4 regions of the Streptomyces sp. NPDC107562 genome follow, and region 1 is predicted to be linked to each of the others. Evidence: riboswitches for the same ligand, from Rfam matches in the RefSeq annotation. Region 1 holds a riboswitch; each other region holds the start of a gene.

Region 1 (7,591 bases):
GGCACCCCGGTCCCCGGCCTGTACGCGGCCGGTGAGGTCGCCGGCTTCGGCGGGGGAGGCGTCCACGGATACCGCTCGCTGGAGGGCACCTTCCTCGGCGGCTGCCTGTTCTCCGGCCGCAAGGCGGGACGCGCGGCGGCCGAGGCGACCGCGAGCTGAACCCTCTCCCGCAGGCCGGGGCGCCGCCGACGCCCCGGCCTCTTCGGCACGGCGGGATCAGGAGGCCGACAGCTCCGCCCGGACCGTGCGGGCCGCGGCCACCAGGTTCTCCAGCGACGCGCGGGTCTCGGGCCAGCCGCGGGTCTTCAGACCGCAGTCGGGGTTGACCCACAACCGTTCGGCCGGAATGGCCTTCAGGCCGGTACGCAGCAGTTCCGCGGCCTCGTCGGCGCCCGGGACGCGCGGGGAGTGGATGTCGTAGACACCCGGCCCGGCCTCGCGCGGGTAGCCGTGCGACGCCAGCTCCCGTGCCACCTGCATGCGGGAGCGGGCGGCCTCCAGGCTGATGACGTCCGCGTCGAGGTCGTCGATGGCCTGGACGATGTCGCCGAACTCGGCGTAGCACATGTGGGTGTGGATCTGGGTGTCCGGGCGTACGCCTGCGGTGGTGAGCCGGAACGCCTCCGTCGCCCAGGACAGGTAGGCGGCGTGGTCGGCCGAGCGCAGCGGCAGGGTCTCGCGCAGCGCCGGTTCGTCGACCTGGATGACCGAGGTCCCGGCCGCCTCCAGGTCGTTCACCTCGTCGCGCAGCGCGAGGGCGACCTGGCGTGCGGTGTCGCCGAGAGGCTGGTCGTCGCGGACGAAGGACCAGGCGAGCATGGTGACCGGCCCGGTCAGCATGCCCTTGACCGGGCGGCCGGTGAGGGACTGGGCGTACGTCGTCCAGCGCACCGTCATCGGCCCGGGGCGGGAGATGTCCCCGGCCAGGATCGGCGGGCGGACGTAGCGGGTGCCGTAGGACTGGACCCAGCCGTGCTGGGTGGCGAGGTAGCCGGTGAGCCGCTCGGCGAAGTACTGGACCATGTCGTTGCGTTCGGGCTCGCCGTGCACGAGGACGTCGAGGCCGGTCTTCTCCTGGAAGGCGACGACCTCCTGGATCTCGGCCCGGATGCGCTCCTCGTACCCGGCGTCGTCGATCCGGCCGGCCCGCAGGTCGGCGCGGGCGGCCCGCAGTTCGCCGGTCTGCGGGAAGGAGCCGATGGTCGTGGTCGGCAGCAGGGGCAGGCCGAGGTGGGCGCGCTGGGCGGCGGCCCGCTCGGTGTACGGCTGGGAGCGCCGGGCGTCGGCCTCGGTGACGGCGGCGGCGCGGGCGCGGACCGCCGGGTCGTGGGTGATCGGCGAGCCCGCCCGGGAGGCCAGGACGGCCCGGTTGGCGGCCAGTTCGGCGGTGATCGCGCCGGTGCCCAGGGCGAGTCCCTTGGCGAGGGTGACGATCTCGGCGGTCTTCTGCTGCGCGAACGCGAGCCAGCGCAGGATCTGCGGCTCGACGTCCCGCTCCAGACCCGTGTCGAGCGGTACGTGCAGCAGCGAGCAGGAGGCGGCCACGTCGACCCGGTCGGCGAGGCCCAGCAGGGTGCCGAGGGTGGCGAGGGACTTCTCCAGGTCGGCGGCCCAGATGTTGCGCCCGTCGACCACACCGGCGACCAGGCGCTTGCCGGGCAGTCCGCCGACGGCCGCCAGGGCGTGGAGGTTGGCCGCGCCGGCCCCGGTGAAGTCCAGCGCGAGTCCCTCGACGGGGGACTTGGCCAGGACCGGCAGGGCGTCGCCGAGCCGGTCGAAGTACGAGGCCACGAGGAGCTGGGGCCGGTCGGTGAGGGCGCCGAGTTCGCGGTAGGCCCGCTCGGCGGCGTTCAGGTCGGCCGGGGTGCGGTCCTGGGCGAGGGCGGGCTCGTCGAGCTGCACCCACTCGGCGCCCGCCGCGCGCAGGTCGGCGAGGACCTCGGCGTACACCGGCAGCAGCCGGTCCAGCAGCGTGAGCGGGGCGAAGTCCGCGGGGGCGCCCGGCGCGGGCTTGGCGAGCAGCAGGTACGTCACGGGCCCGACGAGGACCGGACGGGCCGTCAGCCCCAGCGCGCGGGCCTCCTCGAACTCCGCGACCTGCTTGGCGGCGTCGGCGGCGAAGACGGTGTCCGGGCCCAGTTCGGGCACCAGGTAGTGGTAGTTGGTGTCGAACCACTTGGTCATCTCCAGCGGCGCGACGTCCTGCGTGCCCCGCGCCATGGCGAAGTACCCGTCGAGCGCGTCGGCCGCGACGGCCTCCCGGTGCCGGTCGGGGATCGCGCCGACCATGACGGTCGTGTCGAGCACGTGGTCGTAGTACGAGAAGTCGCCGCTCGGCACCTCGTGGACGCCGGCGTCGGCGAGGCGACGCCAGGTGGCGGCGCGCAGTTCGGCGGCGGTCGACCGGAGGGCGTCGGCGGTGACGCGGCCCTTCCAGTAGCCCTCGATCGCCTTCTTCAGCTCCCGGTTGCGGCCCTGGCGGGGGTAGCCGTACACGGTGGCCCGTGCTGCCGCGGCTGCGGGCTTGGTGGTCACGGAGATCTCCTTCGCGAGATGAATCCCTGAGATCCCGGGGACGGGACGAGAGCGCGAAGGGTGACGGAACCGGACGGACCCGACCTCGCGCGGCTTGCGAGCACCGCGCGGTCGTCCGCCTGGTAGTACGCCGACCCGCCCTCGAGGTCACCGGAATGTCCGCGCGCGAGGGGTCGCGCACGGGCAGTTGGCAGGTCTTCGGACTCGCGGGCCCGCCTCGTGTCGTACGAGGCACCTACTGGCCGTCGCTTCCCGGACCCGTCTCCTCGGGCCCAGTGCGTATGACGGCGGTCGTTCCCACTCACCGCTGCGGGGCAGTCCCGGATTTCCACCGGGTTCCCTCTTACGACGTCCCGCCTGGCGGACGGGGCGAACCAGCTGCGCCGACCACCCTACGCCGCGACGGGCGCGCGAGGCGGGCAGGTCCGGCATGCGGAAGGTGAAGTCGGACACGCGGGTGCGTGCCGCCGGTGTCGGCGCCACGCACCTGGGAACCAGCCGCCGTCTTCTTCCGACTGCTGTGGAGGAGCGAGGAGGTGGCATGGAAGGACTGGACGTCGTGATGCGCGAGGTCGCCTGCCGGCACGGCCGGGTGGAGGCCGTCCGGGGCGTCGACCTCGACGTCGCGGCCGGCCGGCGGGTGGCGTTGACGGGTACCAACGGCTCGGGCAAGACCACGTTGCTGCGGGCCGTGCTCGGTCTGCACCGCCGGGCGGGCGGCCGGATCCTGGTGGGCGGCCGGGACACCCGCAGCGCGGCCGAGTGGGCGTGGCGGCGCCGGGCCTGCGCCTGGATCCCGCAGAAGCCGGCCGTCGGCCGGTTCCCGCTGCTGGCGGGGGAGTTGCTGGACAGCGGCGGCGCGCGGGACGAGGCCGTCGAGGCGGCGGCGAAGCTGGGCGTCGGGCAGCTCGTCGGACGGCCGGTGCACACCCTGTCCGGCGGCCAGTTGCAGCGGATGTACCTGGCGCGGGCGGTCGGCTGTGTCGCCGCGGGCGCCGGGGTGCTGCTGGCCGACGAACCCACCGCCGCGCTGGACTTCGCCGGGCAGGAGGAGGCGGCCGATGTCCTGCTGTCCCTGCCCGTGACCGTCCTGGTCGTCACCCACGACCGGGCCCTGGCCGACCGCTGCGACCAGGTGCTGGAGATGGCCGCCGGCCGGCTGCGGGAGGTGCGGTGAACGCCCAGGCCGCCGCCGACGTCGGCCAGTTGCTGCAACTCGTCCCGGTCCAGCGTGCGGGGACCGCCCTGCTGCTGGCCGCCGTGGGCCTGCCCGTGATCGGCGTCGTGATCGTCGGTCTGGACATCATGCCGGTGCGGTTCGCGATGATGCACGTGGCGCTCCTCGGCATCGCGGTGGGCCTGCTGACCGGCCTCGACCCGATGCTGTGCGCGCTGCTCGCCTGCGCTCTCGCCGGCGCCGGGGTCGCCCCGCTGGCCCGCACCCCGGACGGGCTGTCGGGGGCGATGGGCCTGCTCATGAGCCTGGCGATCGCGGCGGCGCTGCTCGTGCTCGCGGTGTCCGGGGTCAACGCGGCCGGCGCGTTCGCCCTGTTGTGGGGTTCGATCCTGTCCGTGGGCACCGCCGACCTGTGGGTGCTCGGCGCCCTGGCGGTCGCCGTCCCGGCCCTGTTCTGGTGGCGGCGCCGCGACCTCGCCCTGCTGCTGTACGACCGCGAACTCGCCCTGTCCTCCGGCGTACGGATCGAGCGGCTCACCCTGGTGCTCCTCGTCCTGGTCGCGGTGGCCGTCGCGGGAGCCATCAAGCTCACCGGCGCGCTGCTCGTCGACGCCCTCACGCTGCTGCCGGCGCTCGCGGCCCGCCGCCTCGGCACGTCCCTGAAGTCCATCACCGCCTGGGCGGTCGGCATCGGAGTCGCCGTGAACCTGACCGGGTTCCTCCTCGCGCTCCGCTTCGACTGGCCGCCCGGGCCCGTCCTCGTCCTCACCGCCGGCGTGGTCGTCCTCGCCGTCCATCTCCTACCCGAACGGAGAACCAGCTCATGGCGCGCACCCGCGTCCCCAACACTTCCCTCCTCGCACTGACCCTCACCGCGGGGCTCGCCCTGACCACGACCGGGTGCGGGGGCGGGAACGAGCCGTCGTCGTCCTCGTCGTCCGGTGCCAAGAACTCCTCGCCGGTCGTCGTCGCCACCACCACCTGGGAGGGCGCACTCGCCAAGGCCGCCGGCGCCGAGGACGTCGAGGTCATCGTCCCGCAGTCGGTGCAGCACGCCCCGGACTACGACCCCAAGCCCTCCGACCTCGCGGCGGTGGCGGGCGCCGACTACGTGCTCTACGCGCCCTTCGAGCCGTACGCCGCGAAGATCAAGGAAGCGGCCGGCTCCGACGCCGAGCTGGTCGAGGTCGCCCTCGACAACGACGCGGACAAGGCGAAGGCCGAAGTCGCCAGGCTGGCGGAGCTGTTCGGCACCGAGGACGCCGCCGCGCGGTGGACCGCCTCCTTCGACTCCGAGTACGCGGCGCTGCACAAGGGCCTGAAGGCCAAGTGGCCGCGAGGGGAGCAGCCCACCGTCGTCGCCCAGGTGTTCACGACATGGGCGGCGAAGCTGGCGGGCGCCGAACTCGCCGGTACCTTCGGGCCCGAGGCCGTGACGGCGACGCAGCTGTCCGAGCTGTCGCGGACGAAGCCCCGACTCGTCCTGGACAACGCGCACATGACGACCGGCACGGTGCTGCCCGACGCGGGCGCCGAACAGGTCGAGATCGTCAACTACCCGGGGACGGATCTGGACCTGCTGGCGGTCTACCGGGAAGCCGCGAAGACGGTGGAGACGGCGATGGCCGCCTCGTAACGGTGTCGCGTCACGCACCGAGGGGGCCGCCCGCGCCGGATGGCCCTCTCAGCGCGTGGTGGACTCAGCCGGCCGGAGTCAGCGGGCGCTCCGGACCCGGTTGCGCGGCGGCGATGGCCGCCTCGTAACGGTGTCGCGTCACGCACCGAGGGGCCGCCCGCGCCGGACGGCCCTCTCAGCGCGTGGTGGACTCAGCCGGCCGGAGCCGGCGGCCGCTCCGGACCCGGCTGCGCGGCGAATCGTTCCCGCACTACGGCACGGTCCGGCTTGCCCGCGGGGGTGAGCGGCAACTCCGCCACGACCAGCAGCCGTTCGGGGTGCTTGCGCCGCTCCAGTCCGCGCCCGTCGAGGTGGGCGCACAGCTCGGCCAGCGTGGGCGTGCGGCCCTCGCGCGGCACCACGCACGCCGCGAGCCGCTCACCCATCAGCGGATCGGGCACCCCCACGCAGACCACGTCCCGCACCAGCGGATGGCCCGCCAGCTCGATCTCCACCTCCGCCGGGCTGATGTTGGCCCCGCCGCGGATCACGACGTCCTTGAGCCGGCCGACGACCCGCAGGGTGCCGTCCTCCTGGAGCAGTCCGAGATCCCCGGTGCGCACCCAGCCGTCGTCGGTGCGGTAGCGGGCGTCCAGGTCCGGGGCGGCGACGTAGCACAGCGGCGTCATCGGGCCGCGGGCCACGATCTCGCCGACCGTGCCGCTCGGCAGCTCGCGCAGTTCGCGGACGCCGGGGCTGGCGATGAGGATGTCGGCGACGCGTGGGTCGGGGTGGCCCGCGAGGACGCCGGGCCCCGCGCCCCTCGTGTCCTCGGCCGCGAGCCCCGTATGGCAGTTGACGCCGTCGGCCGAGCCGTAGAGGTGCACGACGGGGCAGCCGAAGACGCGCCGCGCCTCCTCGGCGGTGGCCTCGTCCAGCGGGGAGCCGCCGACCACCAGGGCGGTGGGCGGGGTGAACTCCGGCAGGCCGCCCTCGGCGACGCGGTCCAGCATCATCCGGATCATGGTCGGCACGCCGAGGACATGGGTGGGCCGGTGCTCGACGAGTGCCTCCAGCGCGGCCTCGGGCGTGAAGTGGTCGAGCAGGACGAGCGTGCCGCCGTGCCGGGCGAGCGCGACGGCGGTGCCGTTGCTGCCGAACGCGGAGGCCAGCGGCACCAGGAACAGGCAACGCGGCGGCTGCCCGCCGGTCATGAGCGAGGCGAGGAAGTTGCCGCGCCCGCCGGCCAGCGCGTTGTGCGAGTACGCCACCATCTTCGGCTCGGCCTCCGAGCCGGAGGAGACGAGGATGCGGGCGGCGGAGTCGGGGTGAGGGCGGGCCGGGGCGAACGCCCTGGGGTCGGTGCGCAGCAGCGCGGACAGCGCCACCGCCCCCTCGGGCACGGTACCGGGCCCGGCCGCCACCACGGCGCGCAGGGCGGGCAGTTCACCGGCCAGCGCCAGCAGGTCGGCCGCGTGGTGGTTGCCCCGGTGCTCGGCGGCCGCGACGACCGCGACCGCCTCCGATCTGGCCAGCAGCGACGCCGCTTCCCGCCCGCCTCGCCCCACGGGGAACGGCAGCGCGACGGCGCCCAGGGCGGCCAGCGCCAGATCGGCGACGACGGCGTTGCGGCCGTTGGGCAATTGTATGCCGACCACGTCGCCGGCGCGTATCCCGAGCCCCGACAGGCCGGCGGCCAGACATCGCGCCTTGCGGTCCAGCGCGGTGTAGCAGAGCTTGCCCTTGGCGTCGAGGATCGCCGTACGGTGCAGGTCGGCGATCTGATGGGCGCGGTAGAGGCTGTACAGGTCGAGATCGGGGCAGGTGCCGTCGACGGCCCAGGAGCGGCGCAGCTCGGCGGGCAGCAGGTCGTGCAGGGTGACGGTCATGCGAAGCTCCAGGGGTCGGGGACGGCGGGGGCGCCGTGCGCGTCGCGGCTGATCGAGCCGGTGGTCAGCAGGTCGGAGAGGTCGGTGACGACGGGGACGGCCGCGAGCCCGCGGCTTTGCAACTCTTCGAGCGCCTGCGCGGTGGACAGCGCGCGCGGGTCCACGGGGACGGCGGTGTGGTCGGGAGGGGCGATCCAGCCGTCGGCCGTCGGCAGCGGACGGCGGAAGCCGGCCGGCCGCCGGGGGTCAAGCCCCCGCGCCGCTCGGGCGCGGGCGGGCGCGGTGAGCACGTCGGCGGCACCGAGCAGGGACGAGTCCACCCGCACCCCGCATCCCGTGCGTTCCCGCAGCAGCAGGCCCGCCAGCACCGCCTCG
Region 2 (7,591 bases), on a different contig from region 1:
CGCCTACCGCTTCTACGCGAAGTTCGTCGCGCACAAGGTCCTCAAGGTCGACAGGACCCGTGCCACCCCGGCGGAGCGCCTCGACAACGGCATCGACTACCACCCCACCGACCGCCGTGTCCTGCTCGGCCACCACTTCGCCGCGATCGCCGGCGCCGGCCCCCTGGTCGGCCCCGTGCTCGCGGCGCAGATGGGCTACCTGCCCGGCACGATCTGGATCGTCGCCGGCGTCATCTTCGCGGGCGCGGTCCAGGACATGGTGGTGCTGTTCTTCTCCACCCGCCGGGACGGCCGCTCGCTCGGCCAGATGGCGCGGGAGGAGATCGGCCCGTTCGGCGGCGCGGCCGCGCTGCTCGCCGCGTTCGCCATCATGATCATCCTGCTCGGTGTGCTGGCCCTGGTCGTCGTCAACGCCCTGGCGGCCTCCCCCTGGGGCACCTTCTCCATCGCGATGACCATCCCGATCGCGCTGCTGATGGGCTTCTACCTGCGCGTCCTGCGGCCCGGACGGGTCGCCGAGGTGTCCCTCATCGGCGTGGGCCTGCTGCTGTTCGCCCTGGTCTCCGGCCGCTGGGTGGCCGAGTCGTCCTGGGCGGAGACCTTCACCCTCGCCCCCTCGACCCTGGTCGTCTGGCTGGTGGCGTACGGCTTCATCGCGTCGATCCTGCCGGTGTGGATGCTCCTCGCACCCCGCGACTACCTCTCCACCTTCATGAAGATCGGCACGATAGTGCTGCTCGCCCTCGGCGTCGTGATCGCGCTGCCGACGCTGCGGATGGACCCGGTCACCGACTTCGCCTCCCGCGGCGACGGGCCGGTCTTCGCGGGCTCCCTCTTCCCGTTCGTGTTCATCACGATCGCCTGCGGTGCCCTGTCCGGATTCCACGCGCTGATCTCGTCGGGCACGACGCCGAAGATGATCCAGAAGGAGACGCAGGTCCGGATGATCGGCTACGGCTCCATGCTGATGGAGTCGTCGGTCGCCGTCATGGCACTGATCGCGGCCAGCGTGATCGACCCGGGGCTGTACTTCGCGATGAACGCGCCGGCCGGTGTCATCGGCACCAGCGTGGAGCAGGCCTCGCAGGTGGTGGGCGGCTGGGGCTACCAGATCTCCCCCGAGGAGCTCGCCGCGGCGGCGAGGAGCGTCGAGGAGTCGACGCTGCTGTCGCGCACCGGCGGTGCGCCCACGCTGGCGGTCGGCGTCTCGGAGATCTTCTCCCAGGTGACCGGCGGGGGCCTCAAGGCCTTCTGGTACCACTTCGCGATCATGTTCGAGGCGCTGTTCATCCTGACCGCGCTGGACGCGGGCACGCGCGTCGGCCGGTTCATGCTCCAGGACACCCTCGGCAACGTGTACCGGCCTTTCCGGAACGTCAGCTGGAAGCCGGGCCTGGTGATCACCAGCGCGATCGTCTGCGGGCTGTGGGGCTACTTCCTGTGGGTGGGCGTCCACGAGCCCCTCGGCGGCATCAACCAGCTGTTCCCGATCTTCGGTATCTCCAACCAGCTGCTGGCGGCGGTGGCGCTCGCCGTCTGCACGACGCTGCTGGTGAAGTCGGGCCGCCTCAAATGGGCCTGGATCACCGGTGTCCCGCTCCTGTGGGACGCGGTCGTGACCCTGACGGCCAGCTGGCAGAAGGTCTTCTCCAGCGACCCCAGGGTCGGCTTCTTCCAGCAGCGCCAGGTCTTCCAGGACGCCATCGACCGGGGCGAGATCCTGCCGCCGGCCAAGTCCATGGACGACATGCACACCGTCGTCACCAACTCCACGGTGGACGGCGTCCTGTCGGCCGTCCTCGCCCTGCTGATCGTGGCGGTCCTCGTGGACGCGGCGCGGATCTGCGTCCGGCACGTCCGCCGGCCCGCGCTCACCACCCTCAGCGAGGCGCCGTACGTAGCGTCGAAGATCGTCGCGCCCGCCGGACTGATCGCCACGCCCGAGGAGCGGGAGGAGGAGCGCCGTGCGAGCGTCGGCACTGCTGCGCCGAGTGACTAGCGGGGTGCGCTGGTACGTCCGTGAGCTGACGGACGAGTCGGCCTACGACCGCTATGTCGCGCATGTCCGTAAGGGCCACCCGGAGGCGGAGGTGCCCACCCGGCGGGAGTTCGAGCGGATGCGGACGGACCGGCAGGAAACAGACCCGCGGCAAGGATTCCGCTGCTGCTGAGTAACCGGTATCTGAACAGGGGCTTCCGGTAGCGGGACACCGTGACCTAGATTGCCTGCGCGTTGCACCAGGTGATCAGCGAGGGGACGGAGCCGTCCGATGTCAGAAGCCTCAGAAGTGAACAGAGGGCCGGTGGTGACGCCTGTGCGCGTCGTCATCGCCCTCTGCCTGATAGCACCGTTCGTGGCCATGCTCTGGGTGGGCTCGTACGCGAAGACGGACCCGACCTTCATCGGCATCCCGTTCTTCTACTGGTACCAGATGGCCTGGGTCGTGATCTCCACCGCCCTCACCATGACCGCCTACTGGCTGTGGCAGCGTGACCAGCGCGCCCGCAAGACGCAGGGGGGTGCCGGAGCATGAAGGACGGTGTGAACGGCGTCGCACTCGCCGTGTTCATCCTCTTCTTCGTCGCCGTCACGGTGATGGGCTTCCTGGCCGCGCGCTGGCGCAAGGCCGAGAACGAGCACAGCCTCGACGAGTGGGGCCTCGGCGGCCGGTCCTTCGGGACCTGGATCACCTGGTTCCTGCTCGGCGGCGACCTCTACACGGCGTACACCTTCGTCGCCGTACCGGCGGCGATCTACGCGGCGGGCGCGGCCGGCTTCTTCGCGGTGCCGTACACGATCCTCATCTACCCGATGATGTTCGTCTTCCTGCCGCGACTGTGGTCGGTCTCCCACAAGCACGGCTACGTCACCACCTCGGACTTCGTCCGCGGCCGCTTCGGCTCCAAGGGCCTGTCCCTCGCCGTCGCGGTCACCGGCATCCTCGCGACCATGCCGTACATCGCGCTCCAGCTGGTCGGCATCCAGGCCGTGCTGGACGTGATGGGCATCGGCGGCGGCGAGGACACCAACTGGTTCATCAAGGACCTGCCGCTGCTGATCGCCTTCGGAGTGCTGGCCGCGTACACGTACTCCTCGGGTCTGCGGGCGCCGGCCCTGATCGCGTTCGTCAAGGACGCGCTGATCTACATCGTGATCGCCGTCGCCATCATCTACATCCCGATCAAGCTGGGCGGCTTCGACGACATCTTCGCCGCCGCGAACGACAAGTACACGGAGGCCGGTGCGGGCGGGCTGGTGCCGAACGCCGCCTCGCAGTGGACGTACGCCACGCTGGCACTGGGCTCGGCGCTCGCCCTGTTCATGTACCCGCACAGCGTGACGGCCGTGCTGTCCAGCCGCAGCAGGGACGTGATCCGCCGCAACTCCACGATCCTGCCGCTGTACTCGCTGATGCTGGGCCTGCTGGGTCTGCTCGGCTTCATGGCGATCGCGGCCGGCGTCAAGGTGGAGAACGGCCAGCTGGCGATCCCCCAGCTGTTCGAGAACATGTTCCCGGACTGGTTCACCGGCGTCGCGTTCGCGGCGATCGGCATCGGCGCGCTGGTCCCGGCGGCCATCATGTCGATCGCGGCGGCCAACCTCTTCACCCGCAACATCTACAAGGACTTCCTCAAGCCGGACGCCACCCCCGCGCAGGAGACCAAGGTCTCCAAGCTGGTGTCCCTGCTGGTGAAGGTCGGCGCCCTCGTCTTCGTCCTCGGGATGGACAAGACGGTCGCGATCAACTTCCAGCTGCTGGGCGGCATCTGGATCCTCCAGACCATGCCCGCCCTGGTCGGCGGTCTGTTCACCCGCTGGTTCCACCGCTGGGCGCTGCTGGCCGGCTGGGCGGTCGGCATGACCTACGGCACGGTCGCGGCCTACGGTGTCGCCTCCCCGACGCAGAAGCACTTCGGCGGCTCCTCGGCGGAGATCCCCGGCATCGGTGAGATCGGCTACATCGGCCTCACGGCGTTCGTCCTCAACCTGGTGGTCACGGTGGTCCTCACCTTCGTCCTGAAGGCCGTGAAGGCTCCCGAGGGCGTCGACGAGACCAAGCCCGGCGACTACACGGCGGACGCCGGCGACCCGGGAGTCCAGGTGGAGCTTCCCCCGGCGACCGCGGGTGCCGCCCACTGAGGCGCGGGGCCGTTCCGGCACGCGGCGTGGCCGCGTGAGCGCGAGCGACCACTGAACGACCCGCAGCGGGCCGCCGACATCGCATGATGCGGCGGCCCGTCGTCGTACACACTGCCGCCATGGACATCGACATCCGCCGCGCGCACCCCGCCGAGTACGCCACCCTCGGTGAGATCACCGCGCAGGCCTACCTCCAGGACGGACTCCTCGACTTCGGCGAGAGCGACGGCTACCTCGGCGAGCTGCGAGACGTCGCCAAGCGCGCGGCCGCCGCACAGGTGCTCGTGGCCGTCGCGCACGAACGCGTCCTCGGCGGCGTGACGTTCGTCCCCTCCGGCGGCCCCATGGCCGACATAGCCGCCCCCGACGAGGCGGAGATCCGCATGCTCGCCGTCGCCCGGGAGGCCCGCGGCCGCGGGGTCGGCGAGGCCCTGGTGCGCGCCTGCGTCGACCGCGCCCGCGCCCTCGACGGCTGCGCCGGGCTCGTCCTGTCGACCCAGCGGACCATGCACGCGGCCCACCGCATCTACGAACGGCTGGGCTTCACCCGCACCCCCGAGCGGGACTGGAACCCCCTCCCGGAGCTGGACGACATCACGCTTCTCACCTACCAGTTGACGCTCTGAAGTCATCGGCGACACAACATATGGGGGTGCTGTCGGCACCCGGCACCAGATGTATGCTCATGCTCGCTGTCGCCGCAGGGGAATCCGGTGCGAATCCGGAACTGTCCCGCAACGGTGTACTCGCGTGCGTCCGTCCCGAAAAGGGAGCGCACGCCGGTTCAGTCCGAGGACCTGCCGACAGTGCGCCCGGCCGTCCGGCCCGGGTGCCCTGACGTCCGGGTCTCGTGGAATGGGCCGGTGGACGCGAACGCCCCTGCGCTCGTGTGCCCTCCCCTGCCCTTCGCGAGGCCCCCGTGCCGAGCGAGGGAGAGCCCCACGTGACCATCGCGCCAGCCGAACCGGCCGCAGCGACCACCGTGGAAGGGGAGACCGACGGACCAGGGACCGCGTTGCTGCGGACCCTCACCGAGCTGACCGCCGACCTCCCCGACGCCGACCCCGGCCGGGTCGCCGCCGCCGCGCTGCGCGGCCGTTCCGCGCGGGCGGACGAGAACGAACTGCGGGAGCTGGCCACGGAGGCCGCCGCCGGACTGATCTCCGAGGACCCCGCCTACTCCCGGCTCGCCGCGCGGCTGCTGACCGTCTCCATCGCCGCCGAGGCCGCCTCCCAGGGGGTCACGTCCTTCACGGAGTCCGTGGCGGTGGGACACCGGGAAGGGCTCATCGCCGACCGCACGGCCGGGTTCACACGCCTGCACGCCGACCGCCTGGACGCCCTGGTCGACCGGGACGCCGACGACCGCTTCGGCTACTTCGGCCTGCGCACCCTGTACAGCCGCTACCTGCTCCGGCACCCGATCACCCGCAAGGTCGTCGAGACGCCCCAGCACTTCATGCTGCGCGTCGCCGCCGGCCTCGCCGAGGACGACACCACCCGGTCGGTGGACGAAGTCGCCGCGCTCTACGGGCTCATGAGCCGCCTCGACTACCTCCCCTCCTCCCCCACCCTCTTCAACTCCGGCACCCGGCACCCCCAGATGTCGTCCTGCTACCTCCTGGACTCCCCCAAGGACGAGCTGGACTCCCTCTACGAGCGCTACCACCAGGTCGCCCGGCTCTCCAAGCACGCCGGCGGCATCGGTCTGTCGTACTCCCGGATCCGCTCCCGGGGCTCCCTGATCCGCGGCACCAACGGGCACTCCAACGGCATCGTCCCGTTCCTGAAGACGCTGGACGCCTCGGTCGCCGCCGTGAACCAGGGTGGCCGGCGCAAGGGCGCGGCCGCCGTCTACCTGGAGACCTGGCACTCCGACATCGAGGAGTTCCTGGAGCTGCGGGACAACACCGGCGAGGACGCCCGCCGTACGCACAACCTGAATCTCGCGCACTGGATCCCGGACGAGTTCATGCGGCGGGTCGACGCGGACGCCGCGTGGTCGCTGTTCTCCCCGTCGGACGTGCCCGAGCTGGTCGACCTGTGGGGCGAGGAGTTCGAGGCCGCGTACCGCGCGGCCGAGAGCCGGGGCCTGGCGAAGAAGACCCTGCCCGCCCGTGAGCTGTACGGCCGGATGATGCGCACCCTCGCCCAGACCGGCAACGGCTGGATGACCTTCAAGGACGCCGCCAACCGCACCGCCAACCAGACCGCCGAGCCGGGCCACGTCGTCCACTCCTCGAACCTCTGCACGGAGATCCTGGAGGTCACGGACGACGGCGAGACCGCCGTGTGCAACCTGGGCTCGGTCAACCTGGGCGCGTTCGTCGTGGGCGACGGCATCGACTGGGAGCGGCTGGACGCCACCGTCCGCACCGCCGTGACCTTCCTCGACCGCGTGGTCGACATCAACTTCTACCCGACCGAGCAGGCGGGCCGCTCCAACGCCCGGTGGCGCCCGGTCGGCCTCGGCGCGATGGGCCTGCAGGACGTCTTCTTCCAGCTGCGGGTGCCCTTCGACTCGCCCGAGGCGAAGGCGCTGTCCACCCGGATCGCCGAGCGCATCATGCTCGCCGCGTACGAGGCGTCCGCCGACCTCGCGGCACGCAACGGGCCGCTGCCCGCCTGGGACCGGACCCGCACCGCCCGGGGCGTGCTGCACCCCGACCACTACGGCGTCGAGCCGACCTGGCCGGAGCGCTGGAGCGCGCTGCGCGAGCGCATCGCCGCGGTCGGCATGCGCAACTCCCTGCTGCTGGCGATCGCGCCCACCGCGACGATCGCCTCGATCGCCGGCGTCTACGAGTGCATCGAGCCGCAGGTGTCGAACCTCTTCAAGCGCGAGACGCTGTCCGGCGAGTTCCTCCAGGTCAACTCCTACCTGGTGCGGGAGCTGAAGGAGCTCGGCGTCTGGGACGCCCGCACCCGTGAGGCGCTGCGCGAGGCCAACGGCTCGGTGCAGGACTTCGCCTGGATCCCCGAGGACGTACGGCGGCTCTACCGCACGGCGTGGGAGATCCCGCAGCGCGGGCTCATCGACATGGCGGCCGCGCGCACCCCGTACCTCGACCAGGCCCAGTCGCTGAACCTGTTCCTGGAGACGCCGACCATCGGCAAGCTCTCCTCGATGTACGCCTACGCCTGGAAGTCGGGCCTGAAGACGACGTACTACCTGCGCTCACGCCCCGCGACCCGCATCGCCCGCGCGGCCCAGGCGCAGCCCCGGACCACCATCCCCGTCCAGGCGGCCACCGACCCCGAAGCGGTCGCCTGCTCCCTGGAAAACCCCGAGTCCTGCGAGGCCTGCCAGTGATGTCCACCCGTACCCAGAACCTTCTCGACCCCGGCTTCGAGCTGACGCTGCGCCCGATGCGCTACCCGGACTTCTACGAGCGCTACCGGGACGCCATCAAGAACACCTGGACCGTGGAGGAGGTCGACCTCCACTCG
Region 3 (7,591 bases), on a different contig from region 1:
CGCGCCCGCCAACCGGGAGCGTGCCATTCCGGCCAGCTCCGCGGGGGCCGGGGTGCCCTCCGGCGGGCGGGGGGCGGGGCGGCGCGAGCGCTGCTGGTTCATCGCTCGGGGGGCGGCGGCCAGGGGTCGCGGGCGGACGAGTCGGAGCCTGGAGTCGCGCGGGATACGGGACGTCACGGGTGCAGTCTTCCGGTTGACGGTCCGAAAACCCAAACGGAATGTCACGGGCGGCGACGGGAGTGGCCAAGGGACGGCACCGAGGAGGGGGTGCCGGCCGGAATCCGGACAGTGGTACGGCGTTAAACGGAACCGCGGGCCGGGCCGGTGGGGCGGTCCGGCCCACCGGCCCGCCGGGACGGTGCCGCGGCGTCACATCAGGGGGGTCAGGAAGCGGCGCAGCGCCTCTTCGTAGCCGCTGGGGTCCACGTTCCACATGGCGTTGTGCGGGGCCTGCTCGGCGGTGTGGAGGGTGACCAGGTCGGGACGGTGCTCGGCGAGGCGGCGGGAGTAGGCCCAGGGAGCCACCAGGTCGTCGGGACCGTGCAGGATCAGGGCCGGGAGCGTCAGGCGCTCGGGGTGGGCGGCCTCGTCGATACGGTCGCCGTAGAGACCGGTGCGGCCCTGGGCGGCGCGGACCGCCAGCGGCAGGAGGGGGCTCGGGGTGCGCCGGGCGGCGGCGAGGGCGCGCAGGGTCGCCTCCCAGTTGAGCACCGGGGAGTCCAGGACGAGCCCGCTGACGCGGTCCCGTGCCGAGGAGTGCGCGGCGGCACGCAGGGCCATGGTGGCGCCGGTGGACCAGCCGTACAGGACGACGCGCTCGGCGCCGTGGGCCGTCGCGTGGCGGACGGCGGCGTCCAGGTCGCGCCACTCGGTCTCGCCGAGATGGTTCAGGCCGTCCGGGGGGCGGGGAGCGCCGGGGTCTCCGCGGTAGGCGAGGTCGAGCACCGGGAAGCGCAGGCCGTGCAGGAACGCCATGATGTTCATAGGGAGTTCCCGGCCGGCGCCCAGGCCGTGCACCGTGATGATCCAGGTGTCCCGGGCTCCTGGCACGAACCAGGCGGGCAGCGACCCGAGTTCGCCGGGGATCTCGACGTCGGTGCAGTCCAGGCCGAGCGCGGTGCGGGGGTCGCCGATGTGCAGGCTCGGGGTGAGCCGGACCTTGTCGCCGGGCTCCAGGGTGCCGTGGGTGACGCGTTCCAGGCGGCGTACGACGGAGTCGGGCGGGTGCGGGACCTGGTCCAGGACGGGGCCGACCACCGCGTGGGAGCCGTTGCCCGCGAGGCCGTAGCTGCCGGGGCGCAGCGAGGCGAGGGTGCGGGTGAGGGTGACGCGGCCCGCGGCCGTGCCGTGCACGGTGAGCCGGGGCTCGGTGGGCAGCGGTCGGCCGGGCGGCGCCTTCAGCGCCGCGTCACTGGCGAACCGGCCGGCGGCCACCGCTGCGGCCCCGGCCACCGTCACGGCGGTGACGGCAGCGGCCGTAGCTCTGACAGTGCGCACGCGTCCAGTGTCCTGTCCCGCCCGTCCGGCGGCCAGCGGAACGGCGGGACGGGGTGAGGCGACGTGGCGCACGCAAGGGAGCGCCCCGGGTGGTACGGGCGAGCGCCCCGGGTTCCGTCAGCCGCGCTGACCGTATGCCCGCAGCCGCGCGGTCGCTTCCGCCAGCTGCTCCTGGGACAGCAGGGACGGCGTGCGGCCCGGCACGGCGGACGCCGTCAGCCACAGGCGGCACATCCATTCCAGCTGGGCCGTGCGGTCGTAGGCCTGGGCGAGGGAGGCGCCGTAGGTGACGGTGCCGTGGTTCTGGAGGAGGCAGCCGGAGCGGCCGGCCAGCGCGCGGAGCATGTTCTCGGCCAACTCGTCCGTGCCGTAGGTCGCGTAGGGGGCGACGCGGACGGGGCCGCCGAGCGCGCCGGCCATGTAGTGGATCACCGGGAGTTCGGGGACGAGGGTGGAGACGGCGGTGGCGTGCACGGCGTGGGTGTGGACGACGGCGCGGGCGTCGGTGGTGCGGTGGACGGCGAGGTGCAGGGGCAGTTCGCTGGTCGGTACGAGGGTCCCGCGCACCTGGCGCCCGTCGAGGTCGACGCCGGTGATGTCGTCCGGCGTGAGCCGGTCGTAGGGGACGCCCGACGGAGTGACCAGGACCGTGTTCCCCACCCGTACCGAGACGTTGCCGGAGGTGCCGACGACCAGGCCCTCGGAGACGGTCCGGCGTGCGGTGGCCACGAGCTCCTCCCAGGCCCGTGCCTCCTCGTCCGCCGCCCCGCCGCCCGGCGCCCCGGCCGGATCCTGTGCGTCGTCGGGAGCGCCCGGTGCCTCCCGCTGTTCCCACCGCTCTTCAGCCATGCCGCGATCCTGCCAGGCGGACCTTCGGCGCGTTCCGGCGCGGCCCTGTCGCGACGGCGCGCCCGCGGGCGGGGCGGCTCGCTTCGTGCGGGGTGACCAACGTCTCTTCGCGGGGGTCGCCGGCCCGGCCGGTGCGGCGCGCGGAGGGCCCCTGCCCGTGCGGGGTACGGGGCCGGCGGCGCGGCGCGAGGACCGAACCCTCCCGGCGGTACAGGCACCCCCTTTCACGGACACCCACAAGCCCCTCTCAGTTCACCTTTCGTTCACTTGGGTTACCTACGTTCGTCCAGCCAATGACCTCGAAAGATTGCCTGGGTAAATGGAAGGCATCTCGCTGATCCTCGCGATTGTGGTGGTAACCGCTCTCGCGTTCGATTTCACGAACGGTTTCCACGACACCGCGAACGCGATGGCCACCACCATCTCGACGGGTGCCCTCAGACCCAAGGTCGCGGTGGCCATGTCCGCCGTCCTGAACCTGGTCGGCGCCTTCCTCTCCGTGGAGGTCGCCAACACGATCTCCAAGGGCCTGGTCGACGAGAGCGGCATCCGTCCCGAGGTCATCTTCGCCGCACTGGTCGGCGCGATCCTGTGGAACCTGCTGACCTGGCTGGTCGGCCTGCCGTCCTCCTCGTCGCACGCCCTGATGGGCGGCCTGATCGGCGCCACCGTCGCCTCGGCCGGCGTGGGTGCCGTCCACGGCGACGCGCTGGTCACCAAGGTGCTGATCCCGGCGATCGCCGCCCCGCTGGTCGCGGGCGTCGCGGCGCTGCTGGCGACCCGGCTGACGTACCGCCTGGGCCGCAAGGCCGACGACAAGGCCTCCGCGAAGGGCTACCGCGCCGGCCAGATCGCCTCCGCGGGCCTGGTCTCGCTGGCGCACGGCACCAACGACGCGCAGAAGACGATGGGCATCATCACCCTCGCCCTGGTCGCGGGCGGCACCCTCGCCCCCGACTCCGACCCGCCCCTGTGGGTCATCCTCTCCGCGGGTCTCGCCATCGCGCTCGGCACCTACCTCGGCGGCTGGCGCATCATCCGCACCATGGGCAAGGGCCTGACCGACCTTCAGCCGCAGCAGGGCTTCGCCGCGCAGACCAGCGCCGCGACCGTCATCCTGGCCTCCTCCCACCTCGGTTTCTCCCTCTCCACCACGCATTCGGTCTCCGGTGCGGTGATGGGCGCGGGCCTCGGCCGCAAGGGCGGGGTGGTCCGCTGGTCCACCGCCACCCGGATGTTCGTCGCCTGGGGCCTGACCCTGCCGGCCGCCGCGCTGGTCGGCGCGATCGCCGAGTGGGTGACGGGCTTCGGCCCCTGGGGCACCGCCCTGGTCGCCGTCTTCCTGGTCGGCTCCAGCGCCGCGATCTGGAAGATCTCCCGCCGCGAGGTCGTGGACCACACGAACGTCAACGACGCGGACGGGGAACCGGCCGGCGTGGTGACGACCGCGATGGCCGCCGTGACGCCGCCCCCGGCGGGCACCCCGGCGGAGGACCTCACGGCCACGATCCCCCGGCAGGCCACGGCCTCGGAGCCGACGCCCTCTCAGGCCACGGTCTGAGCACCCTGATACCGAAGGAAGCAGCACAAGCATGAAGATCGACTGGGCGGCCCTCGGCTCCGTCTTCGGCGTCAGCCTCGTGGTCACGGTGGCTCTGGTGGGCCTGTTCACCCTCGGTGTCACCGCTCTGTCGCGGCGCGAACGGGCGGCCGCGCAGGGCGAGTCGGCGGCGCTGGCGGTGACGGGCGCCTACGCCGCCTTCGCGGCGTGCGCGGCGGCCGTGGGATACGGGATCTATCTGATCGTGGCCTGAGCACCCCGGTGTTCGACGCGCCCTGCGCGGTGCCCTCGACGGGGCTCCGGGCAGGGCGCTTCGTCGTGCGCGGGGACAGCGCGAGCGGCGGACGGGAGACCCGTGCCGCCGGTGGCGTGTGGGACTCAGCACACTTGCCCCGTCGCAGGTCAACAGCAAGTTGACGGCCGTTCCGGCCCCGTGGTGGACTTCCGGGGCCATGTACGGCGGCAGAAGAGGAAGCCCGGTGTGAATCCGGCGCGGTCCCGCCACTGTGACCGGGGAGGGAACTCCCCGGGAGCCAGGAACTCTCACCGCCGGTCTCGTCGAACCAGGGCGTGGACACCCTGAGTGAGGACATATCGCCATGCTCGGCCGCCAAGTGAGGTCCCGCACCAGGTCTCTGCCCGCCCGCACGGCCGGCTGAGCCCGTGCGTGCCGATCGCGTCTTCGCGTACGGCGCCGCCGCCGGCCTCCTCGGCGACCATGTGCTCGGCGACCCCCGCCGAGGGCATCCGGTCGCCGCGTTCGGGCGGGCCGCCGCCGCGGTGGAACGGGTGTTGTGGCGGGACCACCGCGGATGGGGCGCGCTGCACACCCTCGTGTGCGTGGGCGGCGCCGTCGCCCTGGGCACCGCGGCCCACCGGGTCGTACGGTCCTCCCCCGCCGCTTCCGTCGCGCTGACCGGCGTCGCCACCTGGGCCGTCCTCGGCGGGACCTCGCTCGCGCGGGAGGCCCGGGCCGTCGGGCGGGCCCTGGAGGCGGGGGACGTCGAGGCGGCGCGGGCCCGGCTGCCCCATCTGTGCGGCCGCGACCCGCAGGCGCTGGACGCGCCGGGGATCGCGCGGGCGGTGGTGGAGTCCGTCGCGGAGAACACGTCCGACGCCGTGGTGGGGGCGCTGGTGTGGGGGGCCGTGGGCGGGGTCCCGGGGCTGCTCGGGTTCCGGGCGGTGAACACGCTCGACGCGATGGTGGGGCACAGGTCCCCGCGCCACCGCCGCTACGGATGGGCCAGCGCACGACTCGACGATCTCGCCGGGTGGCCGGGCGCCCGGCTGACGGCGTCGCTCGCCGTGCTGGCGGGCGGCGACGCGCGAGGAGCCGTACAGGCCTGGCGCAAGGACGCCGCGCGGCATCCGAGTCCCAACGCCGGGGCCGTGGAGGCCTCGTTCGCGGGGGCGTTGGGGGTGCGGCTCGGGGGGACGTTGTCGTATGCGGGCCGGGTCGAGCACCGGCCCGTGCTGAACGGTGGGGGGCGTGCGGTGGAAGTCGGCGACATCGAGCGGGCCGTCCGGTTGTCCCGGCGGGTGGGCCGGCTGGCCCTGGGGGCCTGCGCGGCCGGAGTGTGGCTGCGGGGACGGCTGTCGAGGAGGCCGGCGTGAACGGGCGTGGGCTGCTGATCGCCGGTACCACCTCGGACGCCGGCAAGAGCGTCGTCACCGCCGGCATCTGCCGCTGGCTGGTGCGCCAGGGCGTGAAGGTGGCGCCCTTCAAGGCGCAGAACATGTCGCTCAACTCCTTCGTCACCCGCGAGGGCGCCGAGATCGGTCGGGCGCAGGCCATGCAGGCACAGGCCTGCCGGGTGGAGCCGACCGCGCTGATGAATCCCGTGCTGCTCAAGCCGGGCGGCGAGAGCAGCAGCCAGGTGGTGCTGCTCGGCAGGCCCGTCGGGGAGATGAGCGCGCGGGGCTATCACGGCGGACGGCAGCAGGCGTTGCTCGGGACCGTGCTCGACTGTCTCGCCGAGTTGCGGGGCACGTATGACGCGGTGATCTGTGAGGGGGCCGGCTCTCCGGCCGAGATCAATCTGCGGCGGACCGACATCGTCAACATGGGGATCGCCCGCAATGCCGGTCTCCCGGTGCTCGTCGTCGGCGACATCGACCGCGGCGGCGTCTTCGCCTCCTTCTTCGGGACCGTCGCGCTGCTGTCCCGTCAGGACCAGGAGCTGATCGCCGGGTTCCTCGTCAACAAGTTCCGCGGCGACGTCTCGCTCCTCGAACCCGGCATCGACATGCTGCACGGCCTCACCGGGCGGCACACCTACGGCGTCCTGCCCTTCCGGCACGGCCTCGGCATCGACGAGGAGGACGGGCTGAGGGTGTCCCTGCGGGGGGCGGTGCGCGAGTCCCGGGTGGCCGCCCCGGTCGGCGAGGACGTGCTGCGGGTGGCGGTGTGCGCCGTGCCGCTGATGTCCAACTTCACGGACGTCGACGCCCTCGCCGCCGAACCGGGTGTCGTCGTGCGGTTCGTGGACCGGCCCGAGGAGCTGGCGGACGCGGATCTGGTGGTGGTGCCCGGCACCCGGGGGACCGTGCGGGCCCTGGAGTGGCTGCGGGAGCGCGGGCTCGCGCGGGCCCTCGTGCGCAGGGCCGCCGAAGGACGTCCGATCCTCGGCATCTGCGGCGGCTTCCAGGTCCTCGGCGAGCACATCGAGGACGACGTCGAGAGCCGGCGCGGGCAGGTCGACGCGCTCGGAGTGCTGCCGGTGCGGGTGCGGTTCGCCCGCGAGAAGACGCTCACCCGGCCGGTCGGCGAGGCCCTCGGGGAGCACGTCGAGGGGTACGAGATCCACCACGGGGTCGCCGACGTCGAGGGCGGCGAACCCTTCCTGGACGGCTGCCGGGTCGGGCAGACCTGGGGCACCCACTGGCACGGCTCGCTGGAGTCCGACGGCTTCCGGCGGGCCTTCCTGCGCGAGGTGGCCGCCGCCGCGGGCCGCCGCTTCGTGCCGGCGCCCGGCACCTCCTTCGCCGCGCTGCGCGAGGAGCAGCTCGACCGGCTCGGCGACCTGATCGAACAGCACGCGGACACGGACGCGCTGTGGCGGCTCATCGAGTCCGGCGCGCCGCAAGGACTGCCTTTCCTTCCACCGGGAGCGCCCGCATGAGCACAGTGTTGTTGTTGTCCACCGCCGACACCGATCTGCTGGCGGCCCGTGCCTGCGGCGCCTCCTACCGGATCGGCAACCCGACCCGCGTGGACGCCGAGAGCGAGCTGCCCGCGCTGGTCGAGGGCGCGGACATCGCCGTCGTACGGCTGCTGGGCGGCAAGCGGGCCTGGGAGGACGGACTCGCCCGGCTGCGGGCGTCGGGGATCCCCACCGTGCTGCTCGGCGGGGAGTCCGTGCCGGACGCCGAGCTGATGGCCGAGTCGTCCGTGCCGGCCGGCGTCGTGGCCGAGGCACTGCGCTACCTCGTCGAGGGCGGGCCCGAGAACCTCACCGAGCTGGCGCGGTTCCTGTCGGACACGGTGCTGCTGACGGGTGAGGGGTTCGACGAGCCGCGGAAGATGCCGGAGTACGGCGTCCACGGCTCCCGTGCCTTCACCGAGGGCCGTCCGACCGTCGGCGTGCTCTTCTACCGGGCCCACGAGCTCAGCGGCAACACCGCGTTCGTGGAAACCCTGTGCGACGCGATCGAGGCGCGGGGCGCCAACGCCCTGCCCGTGTA
Region 4 (7,591 bases), on a different contig from region 1:
CGGCAGCACATCGCTGAAGAACTTCGCGGTCTCCGTCTGGCGGGCCGTGCGCACCTTGCTGTTCTTCGCGCCCAGCACCCGTACCTCGGCCAGCTCGCGGGCGTAGCGGCGGGTGTCCGTCGCGGGCGGAGCGCCCGGCCGGAACCGCTCGGCGGAGTCCAGCACCATCGGCTTCACCTTCGCCAGCCACGGCACGCGGAAGGGCGTGTTGTCCGGCGCGGTCGGCCGCCACACGCCGGGCGCGGGCGACTTGGTGAAGGCCACCGCCGCTCCCCGTCCGTCCTGCACGCGCAGCTGGACGAGACGGTCGGCGGCCCGCCGGCCGAAGGCGGCGCCCTGCTGCTCGGCCTGCCCGTCGGGGACGTTCTTCAGCGACTTCGTGTAGGCGGCGTCGAGCCGGGCCCTGGACTTCGGGAAGTAGGTCAGCAGTACCCGGTGCGCGGCGGCGGCGGCCGCCGCCTCGGCCGAGGCGCCGGCGGGAGCCCGTCCGTCCCACCGGTACGGCGCGTACCGGCCCTCGATGCCCACGACCGCGTTGTAGACGGCGGCCGAGACGAAGCCGAGCCAGACGTTCTGCTCGGGCGCGTACCGCTTGGCGTCGCCGCCCACCGTGGCGACGGCGACCGCGTTCCAGTCGAGGAGCACCTGGGCCTTCGCGGCGGCCGGGGCGCGGTCCGTGGCGGCGACGGTGGTGGCCGTCGTGGCGCCCAGCGCGAGCGCGGTCAGGCCGACGACGAGCGTGCGGCGACGGTGGGTGCGGCGGCGGAGGGCGGTGGGGCGGGTCGGGCGGGTCGTTTCCATGCTGGTCCCTTGCTGTGAGGTGCCCGTCGAGGGGCGCTGTGGCTCACGGCAGTGGACTGGCCCGCCCCTCGTCGAGCAGCGGGGCCAGCACATCGCCGTAGTCCTGCACGCGCGGGGCGATGTCGGTGGCGAGGAAGGTGAGTTGGCCGACGTCTCGGCACGCCTCGACTTCCTCCCAGGTCACCGGTGCCGAAACGGTCGGCGTCGCCCGCGCTCGCAGGGTGTAAGGAGTCGCCGTGGTCTTGCGCGCGGCGTTCTGACTCCAGTCGACGAAAACCTTTCCGGGCCGCAGACTCCGCGTCATCCGGTGTACGACCAGTCGGGGCATCGCCCGCTCCGCCTCGACGGCGAGCTCCTTGGCGTACTCCGTCACCCGGTCGGAGGGGGTGGGCAGGACCGCCGCGAGCAGATGCAGCCCCTTGGAGCCGGACGTCTTCGGGTACGCCTCGATCCCGTCCGCCGCCAGCCGTTCCCGCAGCCACAGGGCGACCTCGCAGGCCTGCACGACGGTGGCGGGCGGACCCGGGTCGAGGTCGAGGACGAGCCGGTCGGCGACGCCCGGTGCGGAGATCACCCATTGGTGGGTGTGGAACTCGGCGACCAGGTTCGCCGCCCACATCAGGCTCGGGAGGTCCTGCACCAGCACCATCCGTGCCGGCCCCTCCGACCGGGGCACCTCGGCGGTGGTGACCCACTCGGGGGTACCCGGCGGCACGTTCTTGGCGAAGAACACCTGCCCGTCGGGTCCGTCCGGATAGCGCAGGAAGGACACCGGCCGGTCCCGCAGATGGGGCAGCAGCACGTCGGCGTTCGTCGCGTAGTAGTGCAGCAACTCGCCCTTGGTGAAGCCGGTCGCCGGATGCAGCACCTTCTCCAGATTGCTGAGCGCGACCCGTCGCCCCTCCACCTCAGTGATCGGCGTCATACGATGAAGAATCACATGAAAAGCATGAGAATCATACGAACTCCACCGATACGTCATGACAGCCGCGGGAGCCTTGGGGGCCGCCAAGGCCGCCAAGGCCGCGCAGGTCAAGAAAGGTGCTGGACGTGCGATCCATTTGGAACGGCGCCATCTCGTTCGGCCTGGTCAGCATCCCGATCAAGCTGGTGAACGCCACCGAGAGCCACACGATCTCGTTCCGCCAGATCCACACCGAGGACGGCGGCAGGATCCGCTACCGCAAGTTCTGCGAGCTGGAGGACCGCGAGGTCAGTGGCGCCGAGATCGGCAAGGGGTACGAGGACGCCGACGGCTCGATCATCCCGATCACCGACGAGGACCTGGCACAGTTGCCGCTCCCCACCGCCAAGACGATCGAGATCGTGGCCTTCGTGCCGGGCGACCGGATCGACCCGCTCCAGATGGACGCGGCCTACTACCTCGCGGCGAGCGGCGCTCCGGCCGCCAAGCCCTACACGCTGCTGCGCGAGGCGCTCAAGCGGAGCAACAAGGTGGCCATCGCCAAGTTCGCGCTGCGCGGCCGGGAGCGGCTCGGCATGCTGCGGGTGGTCGGCGACGCCATCGCGATGCACGGGCTGCTGTGGCCGGACGAGGTCCGCGCACCCGAGGGCGTCGCCCCCGACACCGGTGTCACCGTCCGTGACAAGGAGCTCGACCTCGCGGACGCCCTGATGGACACCCTCGGCGAGGTCGAGCTGGAGGACCTGCACGACGAGTACCGCGAGGCCGTCGAAGAGGTCATCGCCGCCAAGGCGGCCGGCGAGGCGCCCCCCGAGGCCCCGGAACCCGCGGCCGGCGGCAAGGTGCTCGACCTGATGGCGGCGCTGGAGAGCAGCGTCCGCGCGGCGCGGGAGTCGCGCGGTGAGGCGCCGGCCGAGGACGCCGACGTCCACGCCCTGCCGCAGCGCAAGTCCAGCCGTACCGCGCCGAAGGAGCCTGCCGGGAAGAAGTCCACGGCGAAGAAGGCGGCCGCCAAGAAGACGGCGTCCAAGTCGGCCCAGGGGACGAAGAAGGCGGCGGCCTCGAAGAGCACGGCGAAGAGCACCGCGAAGACGGCGGCGAAGAAGTCGACGGCCAAGAAGACGACGGCGAAGACGACGGCGCGCAAGCGTTCGGCGTGAGCGGGTCGTCGCTTCGAAGTCGACAGGCCTGTCACAGAGTCCGGTCGCCGGCCGGTCACTCCCGCCCGTTCAGGTAGTCATGTTCGTGCACTGACCGAACTGACCGAACTGACGAACTGACCGAACGGAGCGGGACGCGATGCGATCCGGGCAGCAGGAGAACGAGACGCGGGACCAGGACGTCCCCGCAGACGCCTGGTGGGCGGGGATGGGCACGGTCGGCGGGCTGGTCCTGGTGCTGATCGGGGTCGCCGTGGCGGCCTGGGCCTTCCTGGACCTGCCGGGCAGCCCGGGCGGCGACCACGCCGTCTACCAGGCGGCCAAGGTCGGCGCGATCGGTGCCGTGGTCGCGGGTACGACGCTCCTCGCCCGCCGCAAGAAGGACACCGACGCCCCGGGCGACTGAGGACCCGCGGGGCAGCGCCCCGACAGCAGCGCCCGCCTCGCGCAACCGGGCGGCGACCTCCGTCGGCCTGCCTGGCCTGCCTGGCCTCCTGGCCTCCTGGCCTCCTGGCCTCCTGGCCTCCTGGCCTCCTGGCCTCCCGGCCTACCCGGCCTCCCGGCCTCCCGGCCTACCCGGCCTCCCGGCCTACCCGGCCTCCCGGCCTACCCGGCCTCCCGGCCTACCCGGCCTCCCGGCCTACCCGGCCTCCCGGCCTACCCGGCCTGCTCCGCCTGTGTCGCCGCCAGCGTCGCGAGTTCCTCCGCCGTGCGCGGGCCCGGCGCCGTACCGGCCAACAGGCCCTGGCCGCGCAGCAGTTCCGCCGCCGCGACACCCCACGGCAGGCGCAGGCCCGCCTCCCGGAGGAGGTGGGTGCGCGCCAGGTTCTCGGGTGCCGGGCCGGTGCGGACGCCGGACGGGGTGAGCAGGGCCGCGTCGTCGGCCCAGCGCAGCGCCAGGTCGACGTCATGGGTGGCCATCACCACCGTCGTACCGCTCGCGCGCAACCCGTCCAGGGTGGCGAGCAGCCGTTCCTGGCCGTCGGGATCGAGCCCGGCCGTCGGCTCGTCGAGGATCAGCACCCGCGGCCGCATGGCGACGGCCCCGGCGATCGCGGTCCGCTTGCGCTGCCCGTACGACAGCAGATGCGTGGGCCGGTCCGCCAGCGCGGCGATGTCCAGCGCGGCCAGCGCCAGGTCCACCCGCGCCCGCACCTCGGAGTCCGCGAGCCCCAGGTTGAGCGGCCCGAAGGACACGTCCTGCGCCACCGAGGCGGCGAAGAGCTGGTCGTCCGGATCCTGCACCACCAGCTGGACGGTGGTCCGCAACCGGGTCAGCCCCTTGCGGTCGTACGACACCGTGCCGCCGTCCACCGTCAACTCCCCGGCCCGCGGCCGAAGTCCCCCGCTGAGCAGCCGCATCAGCGTGGTCTTGCCGCTGCCGTTGCGCCCGAGCAGCGCCAGCGCGCGCCCCTCGCGCACCTCGAAGTCGAGGCCGGTGAGCACGGCCGGGCCGTCCTCGTAGGCGAACGACACGTCGCGCAGGGCGACCAGGGGGGCGGCCTCGCTCATGACAGCGGCCTTTCGAGTACGAAGGTGAGGGCGGTCAGCGCCCCGAGCAGCGCGACGCTCACGACCGTGAACGGCACGGAGACGCGGGCCTCGGGCACCAGGACGCGCAGGGTGCCGTCGTAACCGCGCCCGGCGAGCCCGGCCTGCAGGCGACTCGCCCGGTCGAACGCGCGCACGAAGGCCGTGGCGCCCAGCCCGGCCAGCGACCGCCACTGGGCGGCGCGCGTGGTGTGCCCGAGCCGCGCCGCCTGCGCCTCGCGGATCCGGCGCACCGAGTCGAGGAGCAGAAAGCTCATGCGGTACGTCACCAGCGCCACGTCCACCACGGGCGCGGGCACGCCGGCCCGCACCAGGCGGGGCAACAGGTCGGACATCGGGGTGGTGAACGCGAACAGCAGCACGCCGAGTGAGGCCGCCGAGGTCCGCAGCAGCAACTCCCCGGCACGGACCGCGCCGCCGCCCGCGAGACCGACGAACCCGCCCGGCCCCCCGACCCGCACCAGCAACGGCAGCGCGCCGGTGACGCAGAAGCCCAGCGGCACGCGGTACGCGAGCCACAGCCGCCGCCACGGCACGCCCGCCGGCCCGAGCAGCACGGCCAGCGCCGTCACCAGCACCAGCGCCGCTCCTGGCCAGGGCGGCAGCGAGATCGCCAGCACCGTGAGGCCCAGCCCGAGCACGGCCTTGTCCAGGGGGTGGCGGCGGCGCCAGCGACTGCTGTGCGCCGCCGCGTCGATCGGCAGCACGAGGCTCAGGCCCCTTCGGCCCCGTCGACACCGTCGGCCCCGGACACCCGCGCCGCGCCCTGCCGCTCCGTGGCCCGGGCCTCACCCTGGCGACGGCCCCTCCGGACCCCGAAGTAGTACGCGAGCGCGCCCGCGCCGACCGCTGCCTGGAGGGCGAACAGCCCCGACTCGATCTCACCGGACGGCGGCTCGTACAGCGGAGCGAACCAGGGCTCGTAGTCCGGGTCCAGCTCGGTGATCGCCGTCTCCGCCTCGGCGTCGGCGCCGGTGAACGGCTCCTCCTTGTGGTCGCCGAGGCCGAGCACCAGCGGAAGCACCGCGAGGGCGACGACCGCGAGCAGCAGCAGGAGGTTGGTCCTCGTGTGGCGCTTCATCGGGCCACCGCCTTCGCGTCGGCGTTCTCGCCGCGGGTCCCCTTGGTGAGCAGCACGCCCAGCCGGGTCAGTTCCCCCTTGCTGGACTGCACGAGCAGTCGCATCACCAGCACCGTCAGCAGCCCCTCGCTCACCGCGAGCGGGATCTGCGTGACCGCGAAGATGGAGCCGAACTTGCCGAGCGCGCCGAGGAATCCGCTGCTCGGGTCGGGAAAGGCGAGCGCCAGCTGGACGCTGGTGACGCAGTACGTGGACAGGTCGGCGACGAACGCGCCGAAGAACACGGCGACCATCAGCGGCACGTCGTAGCGCCGCAGCAGCCGGTAGACGCCGTACCCGGCCCAGGGGCCGACGATCGCCATCGAGAAGACGTTGGCGCCGAGCGTGGTCAGTCCGCCGTGCGCCAGCAACAGCGCCTGGAACAACAGGGTGATGGTGCCCAGCACCGCCATGACCGGCGGCCGGAACAGGATGGCGCCCAGTCCCGTGCCGGTGGGATGCGAGCAACTTCCGGTCACGGACGGCAGTTTCAGGGCCGACAGGACGAACGTGAAGGCGCCCGAGGCGCCGAGCAGCAGGGTGCTCTCGGGATGTTCCCTGACCTCACGGGTGAGGGAACGGACTCCGTGGACGACGAACGGCGCGGACGCGGCACCCCAGGCGATCGCGTGCGCCGGAGGCAGAAAACCCTCGGCTATGTGCATGGCTTCAGCAGACCCTCTCCAGCACCTCGTGGATGGTGTACAACGTGCCTCGGCCGGTCTCCTGGCTGACGGGTGACACCGCCCGTGCTCCGCCTTCCCGGGTCACTAGGACCCAGTGGCTGCCCCTGAGGGCCGGAGCCGGACTTCCCGATCACAGTGGCGAGGGCCGCACCGGTATCGCACCGGATTTCCCGTTCACCAAGGCGTGGCGACAGTAGTGCGCCCGCGGGGGTGGTGACAAGCGGCGCATCGGGGGCGCGAAGGCGCTGGTCACGCGGCGCGCCGAGGCGGCGCGCGGGGCCGGCGCCGCTGGTCGACGCCGGGTTCGGGGCCGGGTTCGGGGCCGGTTCGGGGCCGCTCCCCGAAGGTGGCCCGATAAAGGGCGCGCCGAACGGCTGGACAGCAACGGCGTGGGGAAATAAGTGAGTTGAGAGGCAGTTCGCCGACCGGGGGGCACGCCGAACCGGGGTCCCGGTGGCGCCGGCACCGGAACCGGGAGCCGGTGACTCCGGCACCGACGGCTGCACGGGGAACCACTCACACCAGGGGGAGAGCACGATGGAAGAACCGACCTACACCACACCCTTCGCACCACCGCCACGGCCGCCCGAGCCGCCCCGCGTCCACCACCACGACCCGCTGGCCGCCGCCCTCGGCAACGCCTCCCTGCTCGGCGTCGGCTACTGGCTGCTCGGACGCCGCGGACTCGCCGTACTGTCCCTGCTGGGCACGGTCGTCCTCGTCTCGCTGCTCGCCGCCACCGCCGCGTGGGGCTACGAGATCGCCGCGCTGGTGTGGTGGGTCGCGCTCGTGGCCCACGGTTGGTTCCTCGCGAGCCGCGGCGTCCCGCGCGCCGCGTCCCGTAGGCAGCGCCTGATCGCGCTCTGCGTCACCGTGCCGGTGCTGCTGGCGGTGGGACTCCTGCGGTACGACGCCCTGCGCATCGGACAGGACGTCACCGAGGCCCGCGACAAGGGCGACTGCGCCGCGGTGTTCCGGGCCCAGGACGAGGTGTGGGCCGGGCACCGCGTGGCCGGCGCCCCGGTCAGCGCCCGGGGTGACGAGGTGGTCGAGGACTGCCGGAACCTGGGAACGGCCGAGGTGCTGCTGGACAGAGGCCTGGGCAACGACACCGAGGCACTGGAGCGGGGCTTCGGCATCCTCACCTCCGTGCTCCGCGAACCCGGCAACGAGCGGACCGTCGGCACGGTCCTCGACGGCTTCCTCGACGGACTGCCCACGGACGACGCCTGCGGGACCGTCGGCGTCACCGACTGGCTCCGCGACCGCGAGGCGACCCGCGACCAGCTCGACCGGTCCGCGTCCACCGCGGACCGCGTGGCGCCCGCCGCGCTCGTCGCCTGCGGTG

The links. Region 1 has a riboswitch for cobalamin ahead of metE (5-methyltetrahydropteroyltriglutamate--homocysteine S-methyltransferase). Riboswitches for the same ligand answer to the same signal wherever they lie in the genome.
Region 2: it holds a riboswitch for cobalamin, as region 1 does, so the genes downstream of both, ACZ7LV_RS24425 (ribonucleoside-diphosphate reductase subunit alpha) here and metE (5-methyltetrahydropteroyltriglutamate--homocysteine S-methyltransferase) in region 1, are expected to answer to the same signal.
Region 3: it holds a riboswitch for cobalamin, as region 1 does, so the genes downstream of both, ACZ7LV_RS06105 (cobalamin biosynthesis protein) here and metE (5-methyltetrahydropteroyltriglutamate--homocysteine S-methyltransferase) in region 1, are expected to answer to the same signal.
Region 4: it holds a riboswitch for cobalamin, as region 1 does, so the genes downstream of both, ACZ7LV_RS24850 (energy-coupling factor ABC transporter permease) here and metE (5-methyltetrahydropteroyltriglutamate--homocysteine S-methyltransferase) in region 1, are expected to answer to the same signal.

The regions. Positions count from the first base shown of each region.
Region 1 covers NZ_JBVKBE010000006.1:78,638-86,228, reverse strand. The annotation lists gene ACZ7LV_RS18900 (FAD-binding dehydrogenase) at 1-159, shown strand, start outside; gene metE (5-methyltetrahydropteroyltriglutamate--homocysteine S-methyltransferase) at 217-2,535, opposite strand; cobalamin riboswitch at 2,708-2,929, opposite strand; gene ACZ7LV_RS18890 (metal ABC transporter ATP-binding protein) at 3,077-3,712, shown strand; gene ACZ7LV_RS18885 (metal ABC transporter permease) at 3,709-4,578, shown strand; gene ACZ7LV_RS18880 (metal ABC transporter solute-binding protein, Zn/Mn family) at 4,536-5,348, shown strand; gene ACZ7LV_RS18875 (class I adenylate-forming enzyme family protein) at 5,540-7,216, opposite strand; gene ACZ7LV_RS18870 (CoA transferase) at 7,213-7,591, opposite strand, start outside.
Region 2 covers NZ_JBVKBE010000009.1:137,025-144,615, reverse strand. The annotation lists gene ACZ7LV_RS24450 (carbon starvation CstA family protein) at 1-1,999, shown strand, start outside; gene ACZ7LV_RS24445 (YbdD/YjiX family protein) at 1,965-2,171, shown strand; gene ACZ7LV_RS24440 (DUF3311 domain-containing protein) at 2,271-2,534, shown strand; gene mctP (monocarboxylate uptake permease MctP) at 2,531-4,141, shown strand; gene ACZ7LV_RS24430 (GNAT family N-acetyltransferase) at 4,261-4,767, shown strand; cobalamin riboswitch at 4,784-4,960, shown strand; gene ACZ7LV_RS24425 (ribonucleoside-diphosphate reductase subunit alpha) at 5,085-7,454, shown strand; gene ACZ7LV_RS24420 (ribonucleotide-diphosphate reductase subunit beta) at 7,454-7,591, shown strand, end outside.
Region 3 covers NZ_JBVKBE010000002.1:53,096-60,686, forward strand. The annotation lists gene ACZ7LV_RS06080 (hypothetical protein) at 1-177, opposite strand, end outside; gene ACZ7LV_RS06085 (alpha/beta hydrolase family protein) at 370-1,497, opposite strand; gene ACZ7LV_RS06090 (class II aldolase/adducin family protein) at 1,615-2,346, opposite strand; gene ACZ7LV_RS06095 (inorganic phosphate transporter) at 2,666-3,907, shown strand; gene ACZ7LV_RS06100 (hypothetical protein) at 3,939-4,160, shown strand; cobalamin riboswitch at 4,328-4,469, shown strand; gene ACZ7LV_RS06105 (cobalamin biosynthesis protein) at 4,571-5,521, shown strand; gene ACZ7LV_RS06110 (cobyric acid synthase) at 5,518-7,029, shown strand; gene cobN (cobaltochelatase subunit CobN) at 7,026-7,591, shown strand, end outside.
Region 4 covers NZ_JBVKBE010000009.1:222,266-229,856, forward strand. The annotation lists gene ACZ7LV_RS24815 (vanadium-dependent haloperoxidase) at 1-801, opposite strand, end outside; gene ligD (non-homologous end-joining DNA ligase) at 845-1,726, opposite strand; gene ku (non-homologous end joining protein Ku) at 1,852-2,886, shown strand; gene ACZ7LV_RS24830 (hypothetical protein) at 3,026-3,292, shown strand; gene ACZ7LV_RS24835 (ATP-binding cassette domain-containing protein) at 3,544-4,398, opposite strand; gene cbiQ (cobalt ECF transporter T component CbiQ) at 4,395-5,144, opposite strand; gene ACZ7LV_RS24845 (energy-coupling factor ABC transporter substrate-binding protein) at 5,150-5,518, opposite strand; gene ACZ7LV_RS24850 (energy-coupling factor ABC transporter permease) at 5,515-6,222, opposite strand; cobalamin riboswitch at 6,257-6,440, opposite strand; gene ACZ7LV_RS24855 (tetratricopeptide repeat protein) at 6,781-7,591, shown strand, end outside.